3 regions of the Pseudomonas sp. R4-84 genome follow, and region 1 is predicted to be linked to each of the others. Evidence: riboswitches for the same ligand, from Rfam matches in the RefSeq annotation. Region 1 holds a riboswitch; each other region holds the start of a gene.
The links. A riboswitch is a leader RNA that binds a small molecule or an ion and turns the genes downstream of it on or off. The one in region 1 is predicted to bind cobalamin.
Positions count from the first base shown of each region.

Region 1 (6,124 bases):
TCCGGCAACTGCCCCACAATGATAGGAGGCTCAGCCAGTACCCCACCCGATTTAACTTGAATATTCATTTTTTCGAACTCCATCGACATTACGTTTAATGGATCTTTAACATCAGAAAAGGCGTGGATTGCCTCCAGCCCTGTAGCACCAGGACCGCAGGGAAGCGCTTGCCCTGGAATGACTCGATCAATCTTCACCAATGCGGGCGGTGACTTTCCCAATGCGCTGCCGTTTCGATACAAGGTATAACTGGCCAAAGCCGAAGCATTTCTTTCCATTGGCTTTATGTGCTGTTCGTACTTGTCACTTTCCAGGACCAGATCGAATCCCTGGTCAGATGACGCCTCTTCTTGAGTCAGAATCTTTGTCACTCGCACCGCTGTTCCGGCAATCGGACCGAGACCATTGAGGCTGCTATAGCCCTCCCAGTTCAATGCACATTCGTCATCCTTGGCGAACCGCCCAGATTGGGCTGGCACGTGTACAAGCACCCGCTCCCACAACTTGGGTTGCGAAGAACAATTGAGATAACCCCATAGTGTGGCGCTGGGAAAACCTGGCCCAGCCAGGTTCACCGGTGTAGGTCTCGTCACATGAAATATCTGCGGAGACGATGTATCTTCGTTTTCGGAGTCCCCCTGCGTCACACGATACTTCAGAAGAACATCTCCCTCCTGTTGCAGATATTGAGCGGGCAATAAGACAAATGCCGGAAATACCACAGGAACGGGGAAATAATTACTATAGAACGACACTTCATCTGACGATCCAGGTGCAACTACCCAGACCTCCAGCAGATCACTCTTGCCGAGTTGCTGAGAGGGATTCTCCCACTCAGGAATTAATAACTTTGCGCCTTGGGTGGAGGCTTCAGGAGGAAAGATATTGTCGGCACCAACCCCTTCAATGCTGAGAGGCCTCGCCAAGATACCAATATTCCTAACTAAAGAGGACATACATGACACTCCAGACCGGCACTCAATAGCCTGGAGAAATTAAGCGCGGATTTGCCCGCCGCGCCTACTGTCAGATCTGACAGGTTAACCCACCGTTCGTCGGGTGAACCACTCAATTACAAACGTCAGGTAGCCGACCCGCCTACCTCTTCAATAAATCCACGGCACATCGGGCCATCCCTTGGCAGGCGTCTTTGAGCTGGGATTGGCCCACCACCAACCCAACTCGAATATGCCCCGCCGCGCTCGGCCCAAACGCCTCCCCCGCCAGCACCGACACCTCATTGCCCTCCAATAACCGCTCGGCAAACGCCTGCGCACCCAGCCCCGTCTGCCGCACGTCAACCATCACAAACATGCCGCCATCAGGCTGTACCGGCTTGAGACCAGGGCAATTTTCCAGTGCCGCGCACACCAGGTCGCGACGCTGTCGATACTCCTCGCGCATCTGCGCCACTTCGGGCAAATCCAGATCCAGCGCAACCTGGGCCGCGCGCTGAACGAAGTCCGGCAGGCCGAACAGCATGCACAGCGACAGATTGGAAAGGTGTTCAGCGAGAGGTTCGGGGCCAATGGCCCAGCCGATGCGCCAGCCGGTCATGGCGTGGGATTTGGACAGGCTGTTGATGGTGGCGGTGCGCTCAGCCATGCCCGGCAGGCCGGCCGGGCTGATGTGTTCGCCTTCGTAGAGCAAGTCGCTGTAGACCTCGTCACTGATCAGCCACAGGTCGTGTTCGATGCACAGTTGCGCCAGGGCTTGCCAGGTGGACAGCGGCAGGCTGGCGCCGGAGGGGTTGTTGGGGCTGTTGATCAGCATGGCGCGGGTGCGCCGGGTGATCAGCCGGGCGACGTCGGCCGGCTGGACTCGGAAGCCGTTCTCCGGCGTCACCGCCACCGGCACCACTTTCGCTGCGCAGGCACCGAATACCGCTTCATAGGTGACGTACATCGGTTCGGCGACGATCACTTCATCGCCAGGGTCGAGCAGGCATTGCGCGACGGCATAGACCGCGCATTGGGCACCGGGAAGCACCGTGACGTGCTCGGCGCCCACCGGTTGGCCGCAGCGCTGTTGATGCCGCCGGGCGATGCTGGCGCGCAACGAGTGCAAGCCTCGCGTATCCGAGTAGTGGGTATCGCCGGCCCGCAAGCTGGCGACGGCGGCCTCGACGATCGCGTGGGGTGTGTCGAAATCCGGGTCGCCCACCGAGAGCAACAGCACGTCCCTGCCCTGCTCGCGCATGGCCAGCGCCCGGTCATGAATTTCCCAGGCGGCGGCACCGTCGCCGATGATGCGTTGGGTCAGGGCTGAAAAGCGCATGTCATTTCCTTGAGAGTTGCAGTGTTTCAGCTCAACCCTATCTCAAATCCTGAAACACGCCACCGTTTGGGCTGCCTTGCACATTGACGCCCCGCACCCGCCCATGGTCTCCTGTGCGCCTGTTTGGGTGCCCTTCACAGGGTGAAACGGGAAACCGGTGAATCGTGTGCTTTACTTCAAGGCCACGTCAGTCCGGTGCTGCCCCCGCAACGGTAAGCGAGTGAAGCGTCGAAACCACTGTGCATGCGCATGGGAAGGTGACGCTTTCAGGCAAGGCTCAGGCCCTGCCCCTCGTGAGCCCGGAGACCGGCCCATGACTTCTTTTCAACAAACCCGCGGTGGGCGGGCGCTGTTCGAATCCCGGCGAGTCTTCGCCTGGGTTTTCATTGCGCTCGGTCCGCCCGCTGACACCAGAGGGAAGCGCCATGTCGACCATCAGCAGCACCGCCCGCACGACCAGTAGCACCGTCACCCTGAGCCAGCGCTTGAGCGCCGCGGTCCTTGCCTCGATTCTCGGCGCGGGCCTGGTGTATTTCGCCGGTTTCTCCCACATCGAAGCGGTGCACAACGCAGCCCACGACACACGGCACAGCGCCGCGTTCCCGTGCCATTGAGCGCCGACGCCATGATCAAGCGTATCGCGCAAACCGCCGGTTTCAGTGGATTGTTGGCCGCCCTGCTGCTGACTCTTCTACAAAGTTTTTGGGTATCGCCGCTGATCCAGCAAGCCGAGACCTACGAAAAGGCCCCGGCCGCCGAGGTCCATGAACACGCCGCTGGGGTTGCACACAGCCATGACGCGCAAGCCTGGGAGCCGGAGGACGGCTGGCAACGCGTGCTCTCCACCACCGGCGGCAACCTGGTGGTCGCGGTGGGTTTTGCGCTGATGCTGGCGGGCCTGTACACCTTGCGTGAACCGACGCGCACATCCCAGGGTTTGCTCTGGGGCCTGGCCGGCTATGCCACCTTCGTCCTGGCGCCGACGCTGGGCTTGCCGCCGGAACTGCCGGGCACTGCTGCGGCGGATCTGGCCCAACGGCAGATGTGGTGGATCGGCACCGCTGCATGTACGGCGGTGGGCATCGCCCTGATTGCGTTCGGTCGGCATTGGCTGTTGAAAGTGTTGGGCCTTGCGACCCTGCTGATTCCTCACGTCATTGGCGCCCCGCAGCCGGACGTGCATTCGATGCTCGCGCCCGAGGCGCTGGAAAGTGAGTTCAAGCTCGCTTCGCAATTGACCAATGTTGCGTTTTGGCTGGCCTTGGGCCTGATCAGCGCCTGGCTGTTCCGCCGTGGTGCACAGGCTCACGACCAAGCATGAGTGGCGGGCCGATCCTGGTGGTCGGCCTCGGCTGCCAGCGCGGTTGCTCGGCCAGCACGTTGCGGGCATTGCTTGAGCAGACGCTGCTGGCCCACGGTATCGCGCTCGACGAAATAAGGGCATTGGCGAGCATTGACCGCAAGCGTGACGAGCCGGGGCTGCTGGAGTTGGCAGCGCAATTATCGCTGCCGCTGACGTGTTTCAGCGCTGAACAACTGGCGGGTTATCAAGCACAGCTCAGCCATCGCTCAGCCATCGCTTTCGAGCGTACGGGTTGCCATGGCGTCGCCGAAAGCGCCGCCCTCGCCCTGGCCGATCAATTGGGTGTTTCGCCCGCGAGATTGCGAGTCACCCGCCAGAAAGGCCCACAGGCGACGTTGGCATTGGCGGCGGCTTCGTAACACTCGATAATCGACTGCCGAATCATGAGCATTGCTCATGCACGCCCTCATCTTTGCATAGGAACCGGTCATGACCGTTTACTTCATCGGCGCCGGCCCTGGCGATCCGGAGCTGATCACCGTCAAGGGCCAGCGGCTGATTCGCAACTGCGCCGTGATCATCTACGCCGGCTCCCTGGTGCCAACGGCCGTGCTGGAAGGCCACCGCGCCGAACAGGTGGTAAACAGCGCCGAGCTGCACCTGGAACAGATCATCGATCTGATAAAGACGGCACACCTCAACGGTCAGGATGTAGCGCGAGTGCACTCCGGCGACCCGAGCCTTTACGGCGCGATCGGCGAGCAGATCCGCTGCCTACGGGAGCTGGACATTCCTTTCGAAATCATCCCGGGCGTGACCGCCACTTCAGCTTGCGCCGCTCTGCTCGGTGCCGAGTTGACACTGCCGGACATATCCCAAAGCGTGATCCTGACCCGCTACGCGGACAAAACCGCCATGCCCACTGGAGAGGAGTTGGTCAGCCTGGCGCAACACGGCGCCACCATGGCGATTCACTTGGGCGTCAACCATCTGGAAAAAATCGTCGATGAGCTGCTGCCCCACTACGGCGCGGATTGTCCGATTGCGGTAGTTCACCGGGCGACGTGGCCCGATCAGGATTGGGTGGTGGGGACGCTGGAGGATATTGCCGAAAAGGTACGGGCCAAGGGCTATCGGCGTACGGCGTTGATTCTGGTGGGACGGGTGTTGGGCAATGATGTATTCAGCGAATCATCGCTGTACCGCGCTGGACATGCGCATCTCTATCGGCCCTGACTCATCACTGTCCCTTGTGGGAGCGAGCTTGCTCGCGATGACAAAGGCACATTCAACATCATCGCAAGCTGACCCACCGCTATCGCGAGCAAGCTCGCTCCCACAGGGTTCGGCAGGTGCCCACAGGTTACGCGCCGATCACCGAAGCTGTTGTGGCGAGGGAGCTTGCTCCCGCTGGACCGCGAAGCGGTCCCTGGGTAACCCACGCACCCATCACGGAGATCGCGCCGGTTGCCTTGCGATTGCTTCGCAATCGAGCGGGAGCAAGCTCCCTCGCCACAGTGTGCTGCGCGCAGCGAACACCTATCAGTAGTAGGCGTTTTCTTTCTGCGTGTGGTCGGTCACGTCGCGTACGCCCTTGAGTTCCGGGATGCGCTCGAGCAACGTGCGCTCGATGCCTTCCTTCAAGGTGACGTCGGCCTGGCCGCAGCCCTGGCAGCCGCCGCCGAACTGGAGCACGGCGATGCCGTCTTCCACCACGTCGATCAACGATACCTGGCCGCCGTGGCTGGCCAGCCCCGGGTTGATTTCGGTTTGCAGGTAGTAATTGATGCGCTCGTTGACCGGGCTGTCGGCGTTGACCATCGGCACTTTCGCGTTCGGTGCCTTGATGGTCAGCTGGCCGCCCATTCGGTCAGTGGCGTAGTCGACAACCGCATCGTCCAGGAAAGCTTCGCTGAACGAATCGATGTACGCGGTGAAGCTTTTGAGCCCCAGCGCGGTGTCTTCAGGTTTTTCTTCTCCCGGCTTGCAGTAGGCAATGCACGTCTCTGCGTACTGGGTGCCGGGCTGGGTGATGAAGATGCGGATCCCGATACCCGGGGTGTTCTGCTTGGACAGCAGGTCGGCCAGGTAATCGTGGGCGGCATCGGTAATGGTAATGGCGGTCATGGAAACTCCTCGCAGGCTTGCCGGCAGTTTACGCCAATCATCGCGCCGGACAAAGTCCTAGTATTTTTGTCAGGAAAGAACCCGACGATGTGAAGGCGCATCGCCAGGCGCCTCGATCAGAGTTTCTGGTAGCGATTCATGTCCAGCCCCCCTGCTTCCATGGGGTCGGTTTCCATGGCGTCGACAAATGCCGGCACCTGCCCGGCGGGGATGTTGAAGATGAAATTCGGATAGCTGCTGAGCACGCCCGGATCACTGCCTAGGTTCAACTGGCAGGCAGACTCATGGCAGGCGTGGCAGGCCACGCATTTTTCGGTGAAGATCGGCTGGATGTCGCGGGTATAGGAAATCGCGGGAGCGGGACCTCCGGCGGCTGCGGTAAAGGACAACAGCAGCAACAGACTGCCGGATAAGAAG
Region 1 covers NZ_CP096390.1:2,165,123-2,171,246, reverse strand. The annotation lists gene M1D68_RS10070 (hypothetical protein) at 1-956, opposite strand, end outside; gene M1D68_RS10065 (pyridoxal phosphate-dependent aminotransferase) at 1,099-2,277, opposite strand; cobalamin riboswitch at 2,386-2,606, shown strand; gene M1D68_RS10060 (CbtB domain-containing protein) at 2,703-2,891, shown strand; gene M1D68_RS10055 (CbtA family protein) at 2,903-3,598, shown strand; gene M1D68_RS10050 (cobalamin biosynthesis protein) at 3,595-3,999, shown strand; gene cobM (precorrin-4 C(11)-methyltransferase) at 4,070-4,816, shown strand; gene nfuA (Fe-S biogenesis protein NfuA) at 5,123-5,707, opposite strand; partial or broken gene M1D68_RS10035 (hypothetical protein) at 5,953-6,124, opposite strand, start outside.

Region 2 (6,124 bases), 1.9 Mb from region 1:
GTCGGTGTCGGCCACATAGAGGTCATTGCCCACCAGCGTCATGCCGAACGGGGAGTTGAGGTTTTCCAGGAAAATCGTCCGGGTTTCGGCGACGCCGTCGTGATTGGCGTCCCGCAGCAGGGTGATGCGATTGGGGCTGGGGACGCCAGCGCCGGCGCGGTCCATGACTTTCTTCATGACCCAGCCACGAATGCCTTGGGTATCGTCGGGCTTGGGGGGAGCGTTGGTTTCGGCCACCAATACATCGCCGTTGGGTAGCACGTAAAGCCAGCGCGGATGATCCAGGCCTTCGGCAAAGGCAACCACCTTCAGGCCTGGGGCCGGGGTTGGCTTGGCGCCGTCCGGCCATCCGATGGCTTCAGCGATGTTCACCGTGGGCATCAGGGTCTTGTTCGGCTCGGGCAGTTTCGGTGACGGGCCGATGCCGTCGGAAACCTGCAATGTCGACGACTCGCCGCAAGCGACAAGCCCTGTAGCAAGGGCGGCGATCAACAGGTGATTTGGCTTGAGCATGCGGACTTCCCTATGAGTGCATGTGATTACTCATAGAGAAGCGTAGACGTGGGATGGTTCAACGGTGGGGCCGCCCGCCTGGCAAACGATTTTCCTGTGGGAGCGAGCCTGCTCGCGAAAGCAGGTCAACCTGGCAGTGAGATGCGGATTGTTCCCCCGTCTAGCGAGCAGGCTCGCTGCCACAATCAACCATGAGCCTGCTTGAACAGCACCGCGACCCCTGGGTGATAGTGTCCGGCCTCGTTGCGCAACTTGCGGTAGGCATAAGGGAAGTACCAGGCCACGGCGCAGGTGTTTTCCTTTTGCAGGTCATCGATCATGTCCTGCAACTCTTCTGGCGTCGCGCTTTGCTGGGCTTTTTGCGGGGCGATGAACAGGCAACCCAGTTTCAGGTCGCTGGCGTAGCTGATCCGCTTGGCGTCGCTGGTGGCTTCCAGCAACGGTTGGGTCAGGTTCAGGTTGTTGACCTTCGGCCAGCGCTGCGTGCTCTGGATGTAGGCGCGTTCATCGCTGCTGGCAATCAACAGATCGGCGCTGACATTACGTTCGCCTTCTTCATTCTGCTTGCGAGTCGCTGCGTCCTGCAGCGTGACCATCTCCGCCATCCAGGCTGCGGCCGACAGCAGACCGAGATTGGCTTTTTCATTGTGCCAATAGGGTGTGTCGTTATCGCCGCGCACGGCGTTGTAGCGGTCGATACAATCGAACCAGCGTTCCAGCACCGGGCGCAGGAATTCCAGTTTCGGATTGCTGATGATCATGCCTTGCATCGCATTTGCCCTCTTGTTCTTGTGATATCGGGTCGTAGTATCTCTTTGATATCACTTGCCGCAGGATCACACAAGATTGACGTCAGCTTATTGATTCCGGCCAATATCCATTGCGCTGCCCATCGCGGCTTTAATTGACGCTCAACCCCCAACCCTCTAACCTTCGCGGCTTGTTTCAGGTGCTCTATGGCAATGGCCGATAGGGTGAAACAGGGAAGCCGGTGCGTGCACACAAACCCGGCGCTGCCCCCGCAACGGTAAATGAGTCAAGGCTGCGTATAGGCCACTGTGTCGCATGACATGGGAAGGCGCACAGCCAGGCGTTACGCCGCTCATGAGCCCGGAGACCGGCCTGATTCATCCAACGGCATCACGGTGGGCGATGCCAGGCTCGTTGCCGTCCTTTTTTATGCCCGCCCGCCGTTATCCAGTCCCAACGGAGAGCTCCCCCATGACCGACACGCCCGATCGCGACGAACGCCACCTGGCGCGCATGCTGCGCAAGAAAGCCGTGATTGACGAGCGCATCGCCAATTCGCCCAACGAGTGCGGCCTTCTGCTGGTGCTGACCGGCAACGGCAAGGGCAAGAGCAGTTCTGCGTTCGGCATGCTGGCCCGGGCCATGGGGCACGGCATGCAATGTGGCGTGGTGCAATTCATCAAGGGTCGCAACAGCACCGGCGAGGAGCTGTTTTTCCGCCGCTTCCCGGAGCAGGTGCGCTTCCATGTCATGGGAGAGGGCTTTACCTGGGAAACCCAGGATCGCCAGCGCGACATTGCCGCCGCCGAAGCCGCGTGGGCGGTGTCCCGTGAGTTGCTCAGCGACCCGTCCATTGGGCTGGTGGTGCTCGACGAACTGAACATCGCCCTCAAGCACGGTTACCTCGACCTGGATCAGGTCTTGAGTGATCTGCAGGCTCGTCCGCCCATGCAACATGTGATCGTGACAGGCCGCGGCGCCAAGCCCGAGATGATCGAGCTGGCCGACACCGTGACCGAAATGGGCATGATCAAGCACGCTTTCCAGGCCGGGATAAAGGCGCAGAAAGGCGTCGAACTGTGAGCCGAGTGTCGACCGCCAGCCGCCATTGCCCGGCGGTCTTGATTGCCGCCCCGGCTTCAGGCCAGGGCAAGACCACCGTCACCGCGGCTCTGGCCCGGTTGCACCGCAACCAGGGGCGCAAGGTGCGCGTGTTCAAGTGTGGTCCCGACTTCCTCGATCCAATGATCCTTGAGCGAGCCAGTGGCGCGCCGGTCTATCAGTTGGACATGTGGATGGTCGGAGAGCAGGAAAGTCGCCGGTTGTTGTGGGAAGCCGCCGCAGAAGCGGACCTGATTTTGATTGAAGGCGTGATGGGGCTGTTCGACGGCACACCGTCTAGCGCCGACCTGGCCCGGCATTTCGGCGTGCCGGTGCTGGCGGTTATCGATGGCACGGCCATGGCCCAGACATTCGGTGCCTTGGCCTTGGGCCTGGCACGGTATCAGCCGGATTTGCCCTTCGCCGGGGTCTTGGCCAATCGGGTCGGCACCTTGCGCCACGCGCAATTGCTCGAAGGGAGCCTGACTGAAGGCTTGCGCTGGTACGGCGCGCTTTCGCGGGAAACCGGCATCGAGCTGCCGAGCCGCCATCTTGGCCTGGTGCAGGCCAGCGAATTGAATGACCTGGACGTGCGTCTCGATGCCGCCGCCGAGGCGCTGGCGGGCAGTTGTGAAGTGGCATTGCCGCCTTCGGTGGAGTTCGCGGCGCCGGAACTGACGGCCGTTGAGCGGTGGCTCGACGGCGTCCGCATCGCCGTGGCCCGTGATGAGGCATTTGCCTTTACTTATGGCGCCAGCCTCGATCTGCTGCAAGCCATGGGCGCGCAGTTGAGTTTCTTTTCGCCGATCCACGACACCCAATTACCCGAGGCGGACAGCCTCTATCTACCCGGTGGATATCCCGAGCTGCACCACGTTGCCCTGGCGCAAAACGCGCCCATGCTGGCGGCGATCCGCGCCCACCATGCATCCGATAAACCCTTGCTCGCCGAATGCGGCGGCATGCTATATCTGCTTGATTCACTCACCGACGTCGACGGCACGCGCGCCGAACTGGTGGGTATGTTGAGCGGCGATGCGCAGATGCAAAAACGCTTGGCGGCCCTCGCGCTGCAATCGGTGGATCTGCCGGAAGGCAACCTGCGCGGGCATACCTATCATCATTCCTTGACCAGCACCACGCTTGAGCCGATTGCCCGTGGGCATAGCCCCAATGGCGGGCGAGGGGCGGAGGCGGTTTTCCGACAAGGGCGGATGACGGCGTCGTACGTGCATTTTTATTTTCCGTCCAATCCGAGGGCGATTGCCGCTTTGTTTGCGCCGGACCGAGAAGCAGCCTTCGCGAACAGGCTCGCTCCCACAGGGGATGGTGTGACCTCCAGTACGATGCCTGCCAGTGTGGGAGCGAGCCTGCTCGCGAATCGGCCATGACAGACAGCACTTTTTCCCAAGCAGAACGCGAGGCCGTCTACCGCGCCATCGCCGAACGCCGAGACATGCGTCATTTCATCGGCGGCAGCGTCGAGCCGCAATTGCTGCGCCGCCTGCTCGAAGCCGCGCACCAGGCGCCTAGCGTCGGGCTGATGCAGCCGTGGCGGTTTCTGCGCATCAGCGATCGCGCCTTGCGCGGTGAAATCCAGAACCTGGTGGAAGAAGAGCGCATTCGCACCGCTGAAGCCCTGGGCGAGCGTAGTGATGAATTCATGAAGCTCAAGGTGGAAGGTATCCACGACTGCGCCGAAGTGCTGGTGGCCGCGTTGATGGACGACCGCGAGCGGCACATTTTCGGTCGCCGGACCTTGCCGGAAATGGACTTGGCCTCGCTGTCCTGCGCGATCCAGAATCTGTGGCTGGCGGCCCGCGTCGAAGGGCTGGGGATGGGCTGGGTGTCGTTGTTCGAGCCCCAGGCCCTGGCCGATCTGTTGGGCCTGCCGGAAGGCGCAAAACCCCTGGCGATCCTGTGCCTGGGGCCGGTCGAGGGCTTTTATCCAGCGCCCATGCTCGCCTTGGAAGGCTGGGCGAAACCGCGGCCGCTCGAGGAACTGATTTATGAAAATCGCTGGGGAGTGCGTCCATGAGCGTAGCGTTGCTCAGTGCCGCCGCGGTGGCGCTGGATGCGTTGCTGGGCGAGCCCCGGCGCTGGCATCCTCTGGTCGCGTTCGGCCGTCTTGCCAATCGTATCGAACAGCGTTTCAACTCCGGTGGACGGGGCTGGCGCAGTCACGGTGTCACGGCGTGGATCATCGCCGTGCTGCCCTTGACGTTGCTGGCCACAGCCTTGTCCTGGGCGCCCCTGGTAGGGTGGCTGGTGGACATTCTCGCGTTGTATTGCGCCCTCGGCTTGCGCAGCCTTGGTGAACATGTCGAGCCAGTGGCCCGGGCGTTGCGCAGTGGCGATCTGGACGAGGCACGCCAGCGGGTGAGTTATCTGGTCAGCCGCGAAACCGCCGAGTTGGATGAAAACGCCGTGGCCCGCGCCGCCACCGAGTCGGTGTTGGAAAACGGCAGCGACGCGGTGTTCGCCGCCTTGTTCTGGTTCGCGGTGGCTGGCGCGCCTGGCGTGGTGTTGTATCGGTTGAGCAATACCCTCGACGCCATGTGGGGTTATCGCAACGAGCGCTTCGAACGTTTTGGCTGGGCGGCGGCAAAGATCGACGACATGCTCAACTATATTCCCGCGCGCCTGGTGGCCCTGACCTACGCGTTGCTCGGCAAGACCCGACTGGCGTTCAGATGTTGGCGCACCCAGGGGCCAACCTGGGACAGCCCCAATGCCGGGCCGGTGATGGCCGCCGGCGCCGGAGCGCTGGGCGTGGAACTGGGCGGCGCGGCGATCTACCACGGCGAGCTGCACCAACGTCCGTCCTTGGGCGAAGGCGTGCCGGCCAGTGCCGATTCCATTGATCGCGGCTGGCAATTGGTGCAACGCGGCGTATGGTTGTGGCTGCTGATTCTCTGCCTCGGAGCCGAGTTTTATGCTTGAGCATGGTGGACGACTGCGCAAGGCTTCCCGGCAATATGGCATTGCCGAGGCCGACTGGCTCGACCTGTCCAGCGGCCTGGCGCCCTGGCCGTTCGACGTTCCGCCGATCCCGCTGCGGGCCTGGGCGCGCCTGCCCGAGGCCGAAGATGGATTGGAGCAGGCCGCCTGCGATTATTACGAAGCGACGCACGTGTTGCCGGTGGCCGGTTCGCAGATGGCCATCCAGCTGTTGCCGCGCCTGCGCCGGGCCGGCAAGGTGGGTGTTTTGTCGCCCTGTTACGCCGAGCACGCCGAAGCCTGGCGCCGCAGCGGGTACATCGTGCGCGAAGTGCTGGAGACGGAAGTCGATTTTTTCCTCGACAGCCTCGACGTGCTGGTGGTGGTCAATCCGAACAACCCCACGGGCCTGAGCCTGAGCCCCGAACGCTTGCTGAATTGGCACGCACGGTTGGCCCAGCGCGGTGGCTGGCTGGTGGTGGATGAAGCGTTCATGGACATGACACCGCATCTGAGCCTCAGCGCCCACGCCCATCAGGTCGGGCTGATTGTATTGCGATCGTTTGGCAAGTTCTTTGGCCTGGCCGGGGTTCGCCTGGGGTTTGTCCTGGCGGAGCGGCGTTTGCTCAAGCTGCTCGCCGAGCAAGTCGGACCCTGGGCGGTGAGCGGGCCGACCCGGGTCCTGGGCGAGGCGTGTCTTCTGGATACCGAGGCCCAGGTTCGTCAACGACAGCGCTGCGAAGAAACCAGCCAACGCCTGGCATCGACGCTGCAACGCTTCGGCTTCAAGCCCCAGGGCGGCTGCGCATTGTTCCAGTGG
Region 2 covers NZ_CP096390.1:4,097,454-4,103,577, reverse strand. The annotation lists gene M1D68_RS18730 (PQQ-dependent sugar dehydrogenase) at 1-513, opposite strand, end outside; gene M1D68_RS18725 (hypothetical protein) at 699-1,283, opposite strand; cobalamin riboswitch at 1,444-1,653, shown strand; gene cobO (cob(I)yrinic acid a,c-diamide adenosyltransferase) at 1,735-2,346, shown strand; gene M1D68_RS18715 (cobyrinate a,c-diamide synthase) at 2,343-3,755, shown strand; gene bluB (5,6-dimethylbenzimidazole synthase) at 3,752-4,402, shown strand; gene cbiB (adenosylcobinamide-phosphate synthase CbiB) at 4,399-5,307, shown strand; gene cobD (threonine-phosphate decarboxylase CobD) at 5,300-6,124, shown strand, end outside.
Region 2: it holds a riboswitch for cobalamin, as region 1 does, so the genes downstream of both, cobO (cob(I)yrinic acid a,c-diamide adenosyltransferase) here and M1D68_RS10060 (CbtB domain-containing protein) in region 1, are expected to answer to the same signal.

Region 3 (6,124 bases), 110 kb from region 1:
GTGTCGAAGTTCACCGCGATCAGCAGCCCCACCGCGCCCATCAGCATCGGCACGACCAAGTGCCAGCGACGCTCCTTGTGCAGATCCGCCGAGCGCCCCACCAGCAACATGAACACCGCCGCCAGCAGATAGGGAATCGCACTCAGCCAGCCGATCACCAGGTTATCGCTGAAACCGAGGTTCTTGATGATCGACGGCAGCCAGAAATTGATCGCATACACGCCGCTCTGGATGCAGAAGTACACCAGGCCGAAGGCCCAGATCGCCGGGTTCTTGAACACGGCGGCCAGAGAGTCTGTGGTGGTTTTCGGTTTGTTGGCCAGGTCTTCGGCGTGGTCGGCGGTGAGCACGGCGCGTTCATGGTCGGTCAGCCAGGTGGCCTTGGCGAAGGTGTCGCTGAGCAGGAAGAACGCCAGGGCGCCGAGAATCACTGTCGGGATGCCTTGCAGCAGGAACATCCACTGCCAACCCGCCAGACCGCCCTGGCCGGCGGCGAAGTGGTTGAGAATCCAGCCGGAGAACGGGCTGCCCAGCAGCCCCGACACTGGGATGGCCGACATGAACAGCGCCATGATCCGGCCACGGCGGAACGTCGGGAACCATTGCGAAAGGTACAGCACGACGCCAGGGAAGAACCCGGCTTCAGCCGCCCCGGTGAACAGCCGCAAGGTGTAGAACTGGGTTGGGGTGGTGACGAACAGCAGGCAGGTCGACAGCGTGCCCCAGGTGATCATCATCAGGGCGATCCAGCGCCGAGGGCCGAATTTGGTCAAGGCCAGGTTGCTCGGCACGCCGCACAGCACGTAGCCGATGAAGAAGATCCCGGCGCCGAGGCCGTACACGGTTTCGCTGAACTTCAACGCGTCGAGCATCTGCAACTTGGCGAAGCCAACGTTCACCCGGTCGAGGTAGTTGAACAGGTAGCAGATGAAGATGAACGGGATCAAACGCAGGGTGATGCGCTTGTAGACGGTATTCTTTTCGTCGGGGGTAGCCAGGAGGGCTGCTGCGCTCTGGGACATGACGGGGCTCTCTTTATTATGATTTTGGCGTGCCAAGGGGTAACGTTGACCGCCCCTTGAGTCTCGGCCAGCCCAAGGTCCCGTGTCTTTGTGCCGCAGCACAACGTTTGCAATCCGACCCTGTGCGCCTGACCAATCCCGTGGGCGGCGCACCTCAAAACAACAATCACGCCGCTTGCAAGGAACACCGCCCATGTTCGAACTCGATCACGACCTGGCGCAGGACATCGTCGACCGGGCGATGGCGATTCTGCCCTATAACGTCAACGTCATGGACAACCAGGGCTTGATCCTCGGCAGCGGCGAGCGCGAGCGCATCAATACCCGCCACGAGGGCGCGCAACTGGTCCTCGCCAACGGACGGGTGGTGGAAATCGACGAGCACACGGCCGTCCACCTCAAGGGCGTACAGCCGGGAATCAACCTGCCATTGATGCTCGACCAGCGCTTGATCGGCGTGCTGGGCATTACCGGCGAACCCGCGCAATTGCGCACTTACGCCGAACTGGTGCGTATGACCGCCGAAATGCTGCTCGGCCAGCGCAACCAGCAGGCCGAGCAGCAATGGCGCCGCCAGCGTTGCGATGACTTGCTGGCGTTGCTGCTGGGCGATGCCGGGGATTCGCCAAGGTTGCTCGATGAAGCGCAGCAGATGGGCCTCAAGCCGCAGCTGTCGCGCGTACCGTATCTGTTCGAATTGGGCTTGGAGCATGGCCCTGGTCAAACCGTCGAATCGCTGAGCGCCTGGCTGATGTCGCGCTACCCGGACAGCTGGTGCCTGACGTCGTCCAAATCCTCCTTGCTCTGGTGCCGGCCGGTCACGGCCTCGGTGGAGAACGAGCGGCTGCTGGGCAAGCTCGATGGCCTGGGCTGGAGCATCCTGCGAGTTGCTGTGGGCGGCCAGGCCGAGGGGCTGGCGGGGCTGCGCCGTTGCTACCGGCGGGTGGCGGATCTGCTGGCGTACGGGCGCGATGTCCTGCCGCAGTCGCGCTTGCTGCTTCTCAATCGCTATCGGCTGCCGGTGATGCTCTGGCGGCATCGCAGCGATGATGCCCTCGACGAACTGCTCAGCCCGTTGCGCAAAGTGATCGCCAAGGACAGCAACGGCCAATTGCTCGCTACCTTGCGAAGCTGGTGCGAACACGACGGCCAGAGCCAGGCCTGCGCCGACGCCCTGGGCATCCACCGCAACAGCCTGCGCTATCGCATGGAACGCATCGCCGAACTCAGCGGCGTCGACCCGCTCAGGCTGGATGGGATGCTGGCGTTGTACCTGGGGGTTCAATTGTTGCCCCATGATCAGAACTTTCCGGAGTGACCCCTTCGCGAGCAGGCTCGCTCCCACCATTGATCTCCAGTGATTACAGAATATGCGACCACAGCAGTTCCCATGTGGGAGCGAGCCTGCTCGCGAAGAGGCCAGCAATGCCAACCCATCCTTTGTGAATTTGACCAATAATGCCCAAGGTCTTTTGTGCGGCGGACCGGCGTCAGAATCGCGGTCAGCTGGCAGCATGCTGTACATCGGAACCGGAGAACAAAAATGAAAATAGTCATCGCCCCCGACTCGTTCAAGGACAGCCTCAGCGCCCAGGCCGTGGCGGACGCCATCGCAGGAGGGCTGGCCGAGGTCTGGCCGGACGCGCAGCTGATCAAGTGCCCAATGGCCGATGGCGGCGAGGGAACGGTGGAGGCGGTGCTCGCGGCCTGCGATGGCCAATGGCGCGAGGCGCGGGTCCGTGGCCCGCTGGGCGCCGCTGTCCAAGCCCGCTGGGGCTGGTTGCCCGACAGCCGCACGGCGATCATCGAGATGGCCGAGGCCAGCGGCTTGCAACTGGTGCCGCCGGGACAGCGCGACGCTTGTTCCAGCAGCACCTATGGCACTGGCGAACTGATCCGCGCCGCTTTGGATGAAGGGGCGAGCCGAGTCATCCTGGCGATCGGTGGCAGCGCCACCAACGACGGCGGCGCCGGGGCGATGCAGGCACTGGGCGCGGCATTGCTGGACGACCACGGCCAAGCCCTGCCCCCCGGCGGCCTGGCCTTGGGCAAACTGGCGCGTATCGACCTGGGCGACCTGGACCCACGCCTGGCCGGCGTGTGCTTCGAGATTGCCGCCGATGTCGACAACCCCCTTTGCGGTGCCCATGGCGCTTCAGCCGTGTTCGGCCCGCAGAAAGGCGCCTCCGCCGAGCAGGTGCAACAACTGGACCGGGCGCTGGGGCACTTTGCTGAACATTGTGCCCAGGTGTTGAACCGCGACGTTCGCGACGAACCCGGCAGCGGTGCCGCTGGCGGCCTGGGGTTTGCCGCCAAGGCGTTCCTCCAGGCGCAGTTTCGTACCGGCGTGGAAGTCGTCGCGCAATTGACCGGCCTGGCCGATGCGATCGACGGCGCCGACCTGGTGATCACCGGCGAAGGCCGTTTCGACGCCCAGACCCTGCGTGGCAAGACGCCGTTTGGCGTGGCCCGTATCGCCCAGCGGCGCGGCGTACCGGTGGTGGTCATCGCCGGCACGCTGGGGGAGGGCTACGAAGCGCTTTATGAGCACGGCATCGATGCCGCGTTTGCCCTGGCGAATGGGCCGATGACGCTACAAGAAGCTTGCACCGATGCGCCACGCCTGCTGGCCGAGCGGGCCCGGGACATCGCCCGGCTCTGGCGAGTGGCGGCGCGCTGACTTGCCCTTGGGGCAGTCGCCAGGACGCATCAGTCGTCGGAGATTGCCTTGGGACATTGACCCGCCCGCACACCCTGCGTAGCCTTGCGCCTTCGAGGTTCTTCGGCACGCGCCGAAGCTAGGGTCTGTATGAAATGTTCGCGTACAGAGCCTGAGAAGGGAACGCGGTCCAAGCCGCGGCTGCCCCCGCAACTGTGAACGGTGCTGTTTCTGCAAGGCCACTGTGCTTGCCCTATACAACGGGCGCACGGGAAGGCGCAGCAAAATGTCAGTCCCGGCTTTGAAAAAAGCCGATTTGGCCCGCCGTCAGCCAGGAGACCTGCCTCGACAACAGATTCTCACTACAACCGGGCGGGGTGATCCGGTGGCGAAATCTTCCGCGCGCGCCTGTGCCAGTGGTTGTCGTCCCGTTTGCCCGCCACCTTGCCAAAGGGCATCCGATGAAAACACTGGCCAAACTCCCCGTCACCATCGTCACCGGTTTCCTCGGGTCGGGTAAGACCACCTTGCTGCGGCACATGCTCGACAACGCCCAAGGCCGACGTATCGCGGTCATCGTCAACGAGTTCGGCGAACTGGGCATTGACGGGGAGATCCTCAAGCAGTGCTCCATCGGTTGCACCGAAGAAGAAGCCAACGGCCGCGTCTATGAACTGGCCAACGGCTGCCTGTGCTGCACCGTGCAGGAAGAGTTCTTCCCGGTGATGCGTGAGTTGGTGGCGCGTCGCGGCGACCTCGACCACATCCTCATCGAAACCTCCGGCCTGGCCTTGCCCAAGCCGCTGGTCCAGGCCTTCCAGTGGCCGGAAATCCGCAGCGCCTGCACCGTCGATGCGGTCATCACCGTGGTCGATAGCCCGGCCGTGGCCGCGGGCACCTTCGCCGCGTTCCCGGACAAGGTCGATGCCCAGCGCAAGCTGGACCCGAACCTGGACCATGAATCACCGCTGCACGAGCTGTTCGCCGATCAACTGGCGAGCGCCGACCTGGTGATCCTCAACAAAGCCGACCTGATCAACCCCGAGGACCTGGCCAAAGTCCGCCTGGAAGTCGCCGAAGAGCTGCCGCCAGCGGTCAAGGTCATCGAAGCAAGCAACGGTCGCCTGCCGCTGGACGTGTTGATCGGCCTGGGCGCGGGCTCCGAGGAACACATCGACAGCCGCCACAGCCATCACGACCACCACCATGACGGCGATGACGACGACCACGATCACGATGCCTTCGATTCGATTTCCATCGAACTGCCCCAAGCTGACGAAAGCCTGCTGCTGGACGCGCTGACGCAACTGGTAATTCAGCATGACGTATTGCGGGTCAAGGGCTTCGCGGCCATCCCGAACAAGCCGATGCGCCTGTTGATCCAAGGTGTGGGCACGCGCTTCGACAAGCACTTCGACCGCCAGTGGGGCGCCGATGAAGCGCGCGTCACACGTCTGGTACTGATCGGCCAGGCCCTGGACGCCGGGCTGCTCGAAGCGCAGTTGCGCGCCGCCCTCAGCGTCTAAACCATGCACCTGCTCAGGACCCAGCCCGGTGGTTTCGTGTCGGATGACAACATCGCCGACCTCGGGCAAACCCCCGCCGAGCTGGTGATCCTGTGCAGCGGCGATTCCAGTCTGGCGCTGCTGGCAGAAGCGGCGCGGCAGTTGCCGGACGATTTTCCGCAGTTTCGCCTCGCCAACCCGATGCAAGTGCAGAACCACGCCTCGGTGGATCTGTACGTTGAAGATGTATTGCGCCACGCCAAGGTCATCCTGCTGTCGTTGCACGGTGGCATCGGCTATTGGCGCTACGGCATCGAGCGCCTGGTGGAACTGGCCGGGCGCGGGGTGAAACTGATCCTGGTGCCGGGGGACGACCGTCCGGACCCGGAGCTCAGCGACCTGAGCAACGTGTCCGCCGAGCACCGCGATCGGCTCTGGCAGTTTCTTCGTCAAGGCGGATTGGAAAACGCCCTTAACCTGTTCCGTCACCTGGGCAGCCAATGGTTTGGCCGCGATTATCCGTGGGGCGAGCCCCAGCCCTTGGCGCGCACGGCGATCTATCACCCGGAAAAAACCAACGCGACCCTGAATGATTGGCAAGCGGACTGGCGGGCAGGCGATCCCGTAGCGGCGCTGTTGTTTTATCGCTCCCACCTGCAAGCCGCGAACACCGCGTTCATCGACGTGTTCTGCCAGCGGCTGCAAGCGGCGGGGCTCAACCCTTTGCCGATCGCCGTGGCGAGCCTCAAGGAACCCGGTTGTCTGGCACAGGTGGAAGACTGGCTGGACGAAGTGGCAACGGGGGTTATTCTCAACACCACCGGCTTTGCACAATCGAGTCCGGAAGCGCCGCACTTGCGGCCGTTTCGCCGCGATATCCCGGTGATCCAGGCGATCTGCGCCCAGGACAACGAACCCGGCTGGCGCGCCAGCGAACA
Region 3 covers NZ_CP096390.1:2,276,161-2,282,284, forward strand. The annotation lists gene M1D68_RS10580 (MFS transporter) at 1-1,022, opposite strand, end outside; gene M1D68_RS10585 (sugar diacid recognition domain-containing protein) at 1,216-2,340, shown strand; gene M1D68_RS10590 (glycerate kinase) at 2,566-3,702, shown strand; cobalamin riboswitch at 3,807-4,043, shown strand; gene cobW (cobalamin biosynthesis protein CobW) at 4,143-5,207, shown strand; gene cobN (cobaltochelatase subunit CobN) at 5,211-6,124, shown strand, end outside.
Region 3: it holds a riboswitch for cobalamin, as region 1 does, so the genes downstream of both, cobW (cobalamin biosynthesis protein CobW) here and M1D68_RS10060 (CbtB domain-containing protein) in region 1, are expected to answer to the same signal.